DNA from 2 places in the Knoellia sp. AC549 genome. Region 2 is predicted to be linked to the other one. Evidence: predicted binding sites of a transcription regulator. Region 2 holds the regulator's gene; the other holds the start of a gene.

Region 1 (4,737 bases), 1.3 Mb from region 2:
TGCGGCGGAAGGTCGTCAGCTCGACATACTGCTGCTCGCCGAGGGGACGGGTCGTGTCCGTCATGAGTCCGGTATGCCGTCCGCTCAGGTGTGGATGAGATCGCGCCAGTTGTCCGGGACCCGGCCCTGCGGACCCGGAGCCGGCTGGTCCTCCGGGTGCGCGGAGGGTTCGACAAGGGCGGGTCCTCGACCCATCTCCTCGGTGGCGTAGTTCCAGAACCACATCTCGCCGGGCTCATAGCTCGCCACGATGGGGTGGCCGCTCTCCCGGGCGTGGGCGCTGGCGTGTTGTGCCGGTGACGAGTCGCAGCAGCCGATGTGGCCACAGGCAGTGCAGCGCCGCAGGTGCACCCACCAACCCTGTGCTGCGGTGCAGTCGGCGCAGCCGGGGCCTGAGGGCGGCACGGTCGGGTCGAGATCGGCGGACTCGTTGAACGTCACGGGCGCGGGCATGTCAGCGACGCTACTCCGCCGCTCAGCTGAGCACGAGGGTGAGGACGGCGAGAGCCGGCGCGAGGCCTTGGGTGAGGGCGGCGCGGAGCTTGCGGCGGTCGCTCGTCACGAGGACCAGCGCCGCTGCGACCATCGAACCGCAGGCGGCAAGGATCAGTGCGGACGAGACGTCGTCGGACGACGCCGAGCCGAAGACGCCCACCGCGATCCCGATGAGGGCGACGATCGCGAGGAAGAGGTTGTAGAAGCCCTGGTTGTAGGCCAGCGGCTTGGTCACCTCGGCGGTCTCGGGGGTCGTACCGAAGACAGCTCGGGTCTTCGGGTCGGTCCAGGCGAGCGACTCGAGCCGGAAGATGTAGACGTGGATGAGAGCTGCGATGCCGGCGAGCACGAACGCCACGGTGGTCATGGCCTGAGACTAGGACCCTGGCGCGCGCGCGAGGGCACGGCGCGTGTGGGACGGCGCGGCGAGCTCAGGCGGTGAGGTCCCAGCCCTCTGCTTGGTGCTCGGCCATCCACTGGTCGACCCAGTGGGCGATGAGGTGTGCGGGTGGTTCGTGGGTCCAGGGGTCGGGTGGTCCGGTGTCGAGGCGGGTCCGTTCGATTGCGTCCGGGTGCGCGTCGGGGTGGTTCTTCGCTCGGGCGCGCCGGATCGCGGTCAGGCGCGCGGGCAGGTCCCGGTCGTAGGAGCCGGGCGTCAGGTCCCACGTCACCGACCGGGCGTGTTCGTCGGGTGGGTGCACGGTTGCGGTGAGGCGTTGGTCGTGGACCTGGGTGTGGTGCCGCTGACACAACAGCGCCGCGTTGGCCAGGTCCGAGGGGCCGCCGTCGACCCAATGGACCAGGTGGTGCGCCTTGGCCCACCCGGCCGGGACGTCACACCCCGGGTAGGTGCACCCACCGTCGCGGTGCCACAACGCGCGACGCTGAGCCCGGGTGAAGAGCCGCACCGCCCGGCCCAGGTCCAGGACCTCACCGTCGGCACCCAGCACGATCGGGATGACATCGGCGTCGCAGGCGAGCTGTCGCACCACCGCCGGGGACAGCATCGTGGCCTGCGCCCGGGACACCATCACCCGCCCACACCCCGACCCAGCACCCGTACCCGTCATCGAGCCCGCAGAGGCGGTGCCAGTGGCGGCGTCAGTGTCGCTGTTCGGGTTGCTATTGGTGGTGTCGGGGTTGTCGCCGCTGTCTGCGTTCTGGGAGCGGAGCTTCTCGATCAGGTCCTGCAACGTCATCCTCACGTGCAACGTCGTCGACGCCCCACCCGCAGGCTGCTGCGCGGCGTCCTCGCCCGCGACCCGGCCGCAGACCCCAGCCAACGCCTCCGCGCGACGCTGCTCCGCCGGGCGCAGGTCCCGCTCCCCCGTGACCTCGTTCGGGGCCGGCTGCGACAGCGGCCCGATCACCGCCTCCAACGTCGCCGCCTGCGCCGGGGTCAACCCCAACCGGTACTCCGTGATCTCCGCGTCGTTGACCCGCGGGCAGGTCAGGTACGCCGCCTTCCGCAACCTGCGCTGCGCATCGTCGAACTCGCCCTCGACCCCGAACATCGCCAACAGATGCGGCCGCAACCGCCGAGCCTCCGCGCACCCCCACCGCACCCCATGGTCCAGGACCGCGCCCGCCACCGTCGGGACCGCGCCCGGGCGCAGGTGGTCGGCGAGCTTGGCCATCTCCTTCAGCGCCGTCAACGCCAAACCCGGCGCCACCTCCCCGGTGACCACACGAGCCCACACCACACCCTCCGCCCGCTCCGGGTCCGCGTACGCCCCCGCCCCCGGACCCGCCGTGGACCACAACCCACCCGGCACCGAGCACGCCACCTCCTGCGCCAGCTGCGCCACCTGCCCCGCGCCCCCCTGGCACAACGACGGCGCGTGCTCGCGCACCCAGGAGTGCACCGACCCCACCCCACGCCGGGCCGAGGTGAACTCCCCCCGGCGCGCCGCCTCCGCAACCACCCGCACCTGACCCGCCCCTGCCCGAGCCTTCACCTCATCCAGCAACCCCATGAACTCCGCCAGCTCTGGACCGCTCAACCGAGCCAGCACCTCCCCCAACGCCCCTTGCCCGCCACCATCGGACGCGAGCACCTCCCGGGCACCCTCCAACACCGCACGCAGCCGCGCGATGTCGTCCCCGGGTGCCTCGTCCATACCCACCATTATCCTCGAACACGTGTTCGTTTGTCAAGTTCTGAGGCCACAAGGATGGCGTGAATTGCGCACTGGCACAGTCGAATTCGCTAGGGCGTGGCCGACGTCGGGGCGGCTCACAACCCGCTGACACGACGCTACCCACGGCCTCTGACAAGAGTTGGGTGGTCGGCAAGGTGAGCCGGGCGGCAGACCGAGTCACATAGGGCGATGCGTGCGTTTGCGACGAAGGAGCAACTGAGCGCGCGTCGCCATATGTGACGGAGGCGGGAGGGTGACGAAGGCGAGAAGGACGACATACGCCGATGGTGTTGTGGGTTCTCATGCGGGACGGTCGCTGGCTGCCAGGGCCCTCCAGCTGACACCGGCGCCGGCGGCGACGAGCGTGAGAGCCACCGGCCAGATCGGATGGTTGCTCGGCAGCAGGGACCGCACGAACACGTCGAGCCCCGCATCAACGACCTCGAAGATCTGGCCACGGCCGAAGGATCCCTGGCCGGCTGAGAAGGTCACGTAGGTGAGAGCCGTCAGCACCGGGGGCACGACCCAGGCGATGGCGAGCGCAGCGGCCCAGCCAACCAGACGGCTCGTCGGCTGGATCCCGAAGACGGCGAGGACGACGCCCAGGAGGATGCCACTGACCCATGGGTGCCACTGGGCGAGGCTCAGCACCCATTGCGGGTCGACGTCCGGTCCACGGGCCATGAGGTCGACGAGCCAGAATCCTGACAGCGACGCAGCGGTTGCCCCGCCGAGCAACCAGGGCCAACCGTCGCTGCGAGCGACTCCGGCACCGACGAGCACTCCAAAAGCGGCCGAGCCGAGGATCGCGACGACCAACGCGCCGACGAGCAGCCGAGCCTCGTCCGTGGGGACGAGTGCGGGGAGGACCGTCATCAGGGTCTGCGCAAGTGACACGACGACGGCGACGAGCGCGCCCGCCCCGGCGAGGGCTCGAGCGCGAGCCACAGTCGGAACCGCGAAGTGTGAGACGGCCAGCGCCGCGGTGCCACCGATGACCCCACTGACGAGGAGCGTCGGGAAGGCATATTGCCCAAAGGGAAGGGCGACCCGTGGACCCTCCAGGGTGTCGAACCTCCACGCCGACGAGACCTCGACCTGCATCCCCTCGACGATCCAGGGCAGGTAGCCCACCAGCCAGAAGGCAACGCCACCGCCCACCGTCACGGCCCACCCCGGCAGCGCTCGCCACCGGTCCGGCTCGACCGACCTCCCCGACGTCCCCGACGTCTCACGCTGCTCGCGCTCCCGTGTCTCGCTCATGTCCCCCACCTCGGTCAGCTCCCCCGCCTCCGTCATGGCGCCAAGGTTCACACATCGTGGCCGTCGCGTCGCGTCATCGCGCCGACCGTGTCGGTCACGTCGAGTGCACCGCGCACTCCGCAGCCCGCTGCTGCATCGTCGCGCGGTCCTGCGTGTTGCCTGCCAGCGATGCCGCACGCAGGAAGTCCTCGCGCGCCTGCTCGTGCCGACCGGCCGTGCACTCGAGATCGCCCGCGACGGCCGGCAGCAGGTGATAGCTCGCCAGGGCCGGCAGCCCCCGCAGGGGAGCGACGACCTCGAGCCCCGCCTCGGCGCCGAACGCCCGCCCGACCGCCACCGCCCGGTTGAGCTCCACCACCGGTGAGGGCACGACCTGGACCAGCCCGTCATAGAGCGCTGCGATCCGCAGCCAGTCGGTTTCCTCGGCAGTCATCGCCCGCGCGTGACAGGCGGCGATCGCGGCCTGGAGGGCATAGGGCCCGGCCGTCCCACGCAGCTCGTCGATCCGGTCGATCAGCTCCAACCCTCGACGGATGAGCAACCTGTCCCAGCGAGAACGGTCCTGGTCGAGCAGCAACACCTGCTCGCCGTCCGGCCCGACGCGGGCAGCGAGCCGCGACGTCTGGATCTCCATGAGCGCGAGTAGTCCGAGCGACTCCGGGTCACGAGGCGTGAGCGCCGCGAGCATCCGGCCGAGTCGCACCGCCTCGGCACACAGGTCGGTGCGCACCCACGCATCACCGGACGTCGCGGCATACCCCTCGTTGAACAGGAGGTAGATGACCTCCCGCACCCCGTCGAGCCGCTCTCCTCGTTGCTCGACCCCCGGCAGCTCGAA
Region 2 (4,737 bases):
TCGGCGTCGTCCACCTCGAACGCGATCCGGATCTTTGGGCTCGGCGTCCCCGCCGCCTCGACGGCGTCGATCGCGATCCTGTGCGCAGGACTGGCGATCTCGAAGGTCGCCCGGCCCGCCTCGAGGATCGCGACGCGGTCCTCCCCTCCTGAGGAGAACGCGGCGATCTCGTCCATGCCGAGGACGTCCCGATAGAACCGGACCGCCGCGTCGTAGTCCTCCGCCTCGACCACCACTCGCAGCTGCCTGACCTTCTGCACGCGTCCACCCGTCTCGTCCGTCATGACAGGTCCAAGCGCATACAGCCCCGTCTTATTGCACCGGAGCGACCTCTCGCGTCCGACCTCGACGCCACGCCTGTCGCTGGAACGCGACCAACCCGCGGCCGAGACGAGACAGCAAAGGGCGCCCCGCGCGAAGAGTGGCGGGGCGCCCTCCATGCTGAGTCGGAGAGGGGTCGAAGCTCATCCAAGGACTCAGGACCGAACCGGGGTCGAAGCGGCTCGGAGTGTGTGCGTCAGCCCTGCGGGATGACGATGGTCTGACCGACCCGGACCTGGGCCGTGGCAAGGTCGTTGGCCGCCTGCAGCTCGGCGACACCGGTCGCGACCGACACCCCGGCGAGGTGCTGTGCGGCGATCTCGGAGAGGGTCTGCCCCTGCTGCACCGTCACCGTCACGTCGGGCGCCGACGCAGCCGCTCCTCCCGTGAGGGCGACGAGTCCGACCACGAGAGCGACCAGGAGAACGAGGCTCGTCAGGGCGAGACGACCGGCGCGGGTGACCCTCAGCGCCGGCGCCGCGAACACCGGCACCGACGCGCCGGTGGGGACCGACACGAGGCGCGGTTGCGTCGAGCGACGCGGAACCGGACGCGGTGCGGCATACCCGATGGTCGTGCCGTCCAGCACTGCAACTGCACTCATGGTGTCCTCCTGGATCGGTGTCACGCTCGAAACGGTGTTCGAACGAACGCTTGTACGATTTCTAGCACGGACGTTCGAGGAGTTCAAGACACGCGTCGAACAGATGTTTGAAACACCTGCCCGAACTCCGTAGTCTGTGCTCATGTCAGAAAGCCAATCAGGCGCCACCGACAACGCCCTCTGAGGAGACGAACCATGAGCGACAAGCGCCGCCAGGACGACGCCGACGTCCACCAGCTGCCCGACCGTGACCCGGGCGACGGCACCCTGACGGTGCGGCAGCGCAAGGTTCTCGACGTCATCCGCAACTCGGTCGACCGCCGTGGCTACCCGCCGAGCATGCGTGAGATCGGCCAGGCCGTCGGCCTCACCTCCCCCAGCTCGGTGTCGCACCAGCTGCACGCCCTCGAGAAGAAGGGCTACCTGCGCCGCGACCCCAACCGGCCCCGCGCGCTCGAGGTCATCTCCCCCGACACGCCGAGCGATATCCGCGGCTACCGAGGTGGAGCGGCTCCTGACGACATCGACGCCGACCTCGACCCGACGGGATCGGGCGACACGCGGCCGGAGGCGAGCTATGTGCCCGTGCTCGGCCGCATCGCCGCCGGCGTGCCGATCATGGCCGAGGAGATGGTGGACGAGGTCTTCCCCCTGCCCAAACAGATCGTCGGCGAGGGCTCACTGTTCCTGCTCAAGGTCGTCGGTGACTCGATGGTCGACGCCGCGATCTGTGACGGTGACTGGGTCGTGGTGCGTCAGCAGCCGAATGCCGACAACGGCGACATCGTGGCGGCCATGCTCGACAACGAGGCGACGGTCAAGACGTTCAAGCGCAAGGACGGCAAGGTCTGGCTCATGCCGCACAACCCGTCCTTCGATCCCATCGACGGCGACCACGCGACGATCCTCGGCAAGGTCACGGCGGTCCTGCGTCGCATCTGAGCGGCTGGGCTCACCCCACCCGCGCGGCCAGCTCCCGCGCCAGGGCGGTCAACGTGACGCCGAGCGGCGCATCGATCCGATGCGTTGTCTCGGCGTCTCCACGCGTGGGGCCCAACGTGACGACGACGACGGGTATGCCGTGTGCCGCGGCGCGTCGCACGAACCGGTATCCACTCATCACCTTGAGCGACGACCCGAGCACGACGAGGACCGGCGCGGCCTCGGTGAGGGCGAAGCACTGCTCCACCCGTGGTTTGGGCACCGAGCCGCCGAAGAAGACCACATCGGGCTTGAGGGTGTCGTCCCCGCACAGGAGACAGCGAGGCGGGACGAAGGTCTGCACGGCCTCGTCGGCAAGGACGATGTCGCCGTCGGGCCGGATCTGGCTGCTCACCCGTGAGCCGTCGCCGACCAGTCCCAGAGCCAGAGAGGCAAACCCGGGGTTGGCGTCGTCCATGAAGGCCTGCACGAGGTCACGGTCGGTGCGTTCGCCGCAGGTGAGGCACTCGACGTCGGCAAGGCTTCCGTGGAGCTCGATCACGTCGCGCGTGCCGGCGTCCTGGTGGAGGCCGTCGACGTTCTGGGTGATGACGGTGCCGATCGCGCCGACGCGCTGGAGCTCGGCGACGGCTCGGTGCCCGGCGTTGGGCTCGGCGACGGAGAAGCGCTGCCAACCGATGAAGCTGCGGGCCCAATAACGTTGTCGCGCATCACTGGTCGCACAGAACTCCTGGTGCGACATGGGTGTCACCCGCCGCTTCCCGTCGGGCCCGCGGTAGTCGGGGATGCCACTCTCGGTCGAGATGCCGGCGCCGGTCAGGACCAACGCAGGGCCGCGGTCGCGCAGGAGCGATGCGACCTCACCCACGGACACCTCTCGACTCACCCCACCATCGTAGGTCGCCCAACGCACCGCGCTGCATCACTCGCCCGGGCAGGCGCTCTGGTGGACCAGCGCTCCCGTGACCATCCAGCGCCAGTCGGTGGCCGACCCGCCCGCGTACGCTCCGGCTCCGCACTGGCACCTCCAGTGCCACCGGCCGAGGGCGTCACAGCTGACGTCCGGGTGGTGGCTGCGGCGGGCTGTCCGCCTTCGCATCGTGGCCTTCATGCTGGAGAGGAGGGCTCGGCACCACCGCCAGATACGCCCGACCCTCGTCCGTCAGCGCATCACGCGGCGTGCAGAGGACTGGCCGATTGATAACTGACTGTTATAGGATGGATCCATGATTGATGCAGCCGGCCTCCGGGTCATGCGCGCCATCGCCGACGAAGGCAGCTTCACCGCGGCGGCGCTCTCACTCGGATACTCCCAGCCCGCCATCTCGCAGATGGTCCGTCGCCTCGAGACCCGCACCGGCACGACACTCGTCGAGCGCATCGGCCGCAGCGTGCGCCTCACCGAGGCCGGTGCCGTGCTGGCCCGCCACGCCGGGCCGGTCCTGTCGGCCCTCGATGCCGCCGAGGAGGAGGTCGCCGCCATCGCCGGGCTGCGCTCTGGCCGCGTCCGCCTCATGGCGTTCCCCAGCGCCTCGGCGACCCTCGTCCCCAAGGCCCTGGCCAAGGTCAAGGCCGAGCACCCGGGCGTCTCCATCACCTTCAGCGAGGGCGAGCCGCGTGAGTCGCTGGCCGCGCTGCGTGCCGGGGAGTGCGACCTCGCGGTGGCCTTCGTCTACGAGGGCACCGACCTCGGCCGTGGCGAGGAGGACCTCGACGCGTTCGTCACCACCCCCCTCCTCGACGACGAGGTCCTGCTTGCGGTGCCAAGCACCCACGACCTCGCCGGTGCCAAGCACGTCGACATGGCCGCCCTCAAGGACGAGACGTGGATCGCCGGCTGTCCCCGCTGCCGAGGCCACCTGCTCCAGCTCGCGAGCACGGCGGGTTATGTCCCCGACATCGCCTACGAGACCGAGGACTACGTGGCGGTGATGGGACTCATCGCCGAAGGGCTCGGTGTCGCGGTCATCCCCGACCTCATCCTCAAGACGGTCCACCACGAGGACGTCGCGGCCCTCCCGATGACCCCGGCCTCGCGCCGCCACATCGTCGCCGTGACCACGCCCGACCTTCAGCGCGTCCCGTCGGTGAGGGCCACGCTCGACGCGCTCGTCGAGAGCGCCAAGGCGTCGACGGCCAAGACCCGCAAGAGGGCCACTGCTCGCTGACCCTCACTTGGCGGTGACGACCTGGAGCTGGTCCCCCCGCTCCACGACGGCGACGTGGCCCCGCTGGTCGGTGCGGTAGGCGGCATACCCGTTGCTCCTCAGCATGCTCAGGTGGGCAGCTGTCGGGTGTCCGTAGTCGTTGTCCTTGCCCACGCTGATGACCGCCACCGGAGCCCTGACGGCAGCCATGAGGGCGGGGTCGAGGTTTGCGCTGCCGTGGTGCGGTGTCTTGACGACGTCGAACTCGCCTGCAGCAGAGGCCATCTCGGGGTCTCGCCGCATCCTGAGCACGAGGTCGTGTGCGGCCTCCCGCTCCACGTCGCCCAGCAACAGGACGTCGACCTCACCGACGTGGACGGCGAGCACGATGCTCGCGTTGTTGGGCACCGATCCGGCCGCGATGCGGCGCACGGGCGCCCACACCTCTGCGGTGGCCTCGCCGAACGAGAGCCGGTCCCCTGCCGCGACGGCCGAGACGGGTATGCCGCGTGCTCGCGTCCAGCCGGTCACCTCACCGACCTGGTGACCCGGCTCCGCAACCGGTGAGACGAGGACCTGTCCGACCTCCCGACCACCGAGAACCCCGGGCAGGCCCTCGACGTGGTCGGCGTGGAAGTGCGTGAGGACGACAGCGTCGACGACCTCGACACCGAGCGAGTCGAGACAGCCGTCGGCAGAGGCCGGCTCGGGTCCGGTGTCGAC

Evidence for each region. The regulator LexA, encoded in region 2, represses DNA repair genes until DNA is damaged. The targets are predictions, from matches to a motif close to TCGAACANNTGTTCGA.
Region 1: the regulator LexA is predicted to act here: its motif matches at 2,630-2,645, upstream of ACZZ98_RS09350 (HNH endonuclease signature motif containing protein).

The regions. Positions count from the first base shown of each region.
Region 1 is NZ_OZ409890.1:1,941,875-1,946,611, reverse strand. It holds gene ACZZ98_RS09365 (PPOX class F420-dependent oxidoreductase) at 1-64, opposite strand, end outside; gene ACZZ98_RS09360 (UBP-type zinc finger domain-containing protein) at 85-453, opposite strand; gene ACZZ98_RS09355 (DUF1304 domain-containing protein) at 476-862, opposite strand; gene ACZZ98_RS09350 (HNH endonuclease signature motif containing protein) at 927-2,615, opposite strand; gene ACZZ98_RS09345 (hypothetical protein) at 2,937-3,899, opposite strand; gene ACZZ98_RS09340 (RNA polymerase sigma factor) at 3,994-4,737, opposite strand, start outside.
Region 2 is NZ_OZ409890.1:3,202,068-3,206,804, reverse strand. It holds gene ACZZ98_RS15625 (VOC family protein) at 1-284, opposite strand, end outside; gene ACZZ98_RS15620 (LysM peptidoglycan-binding domain-containing protein) at 518-925, opposite strand; gene lexA (transcriptional repressor LexA) at 1,121-1,867, shown strand; gene ACZZ98_RS15610 (Sir2 family NAD-dependent protein deacetylase) at 1,878-2,753, opposite strand; gene ACZZ98_RS15605 (LysR family transcriptional regulator) at 3,094-4,035, shown strand; gene ACZZ98_RS15600 (ComEC/Rec2 family competence protein) at 4,039-4,737, opposite strand, start outside.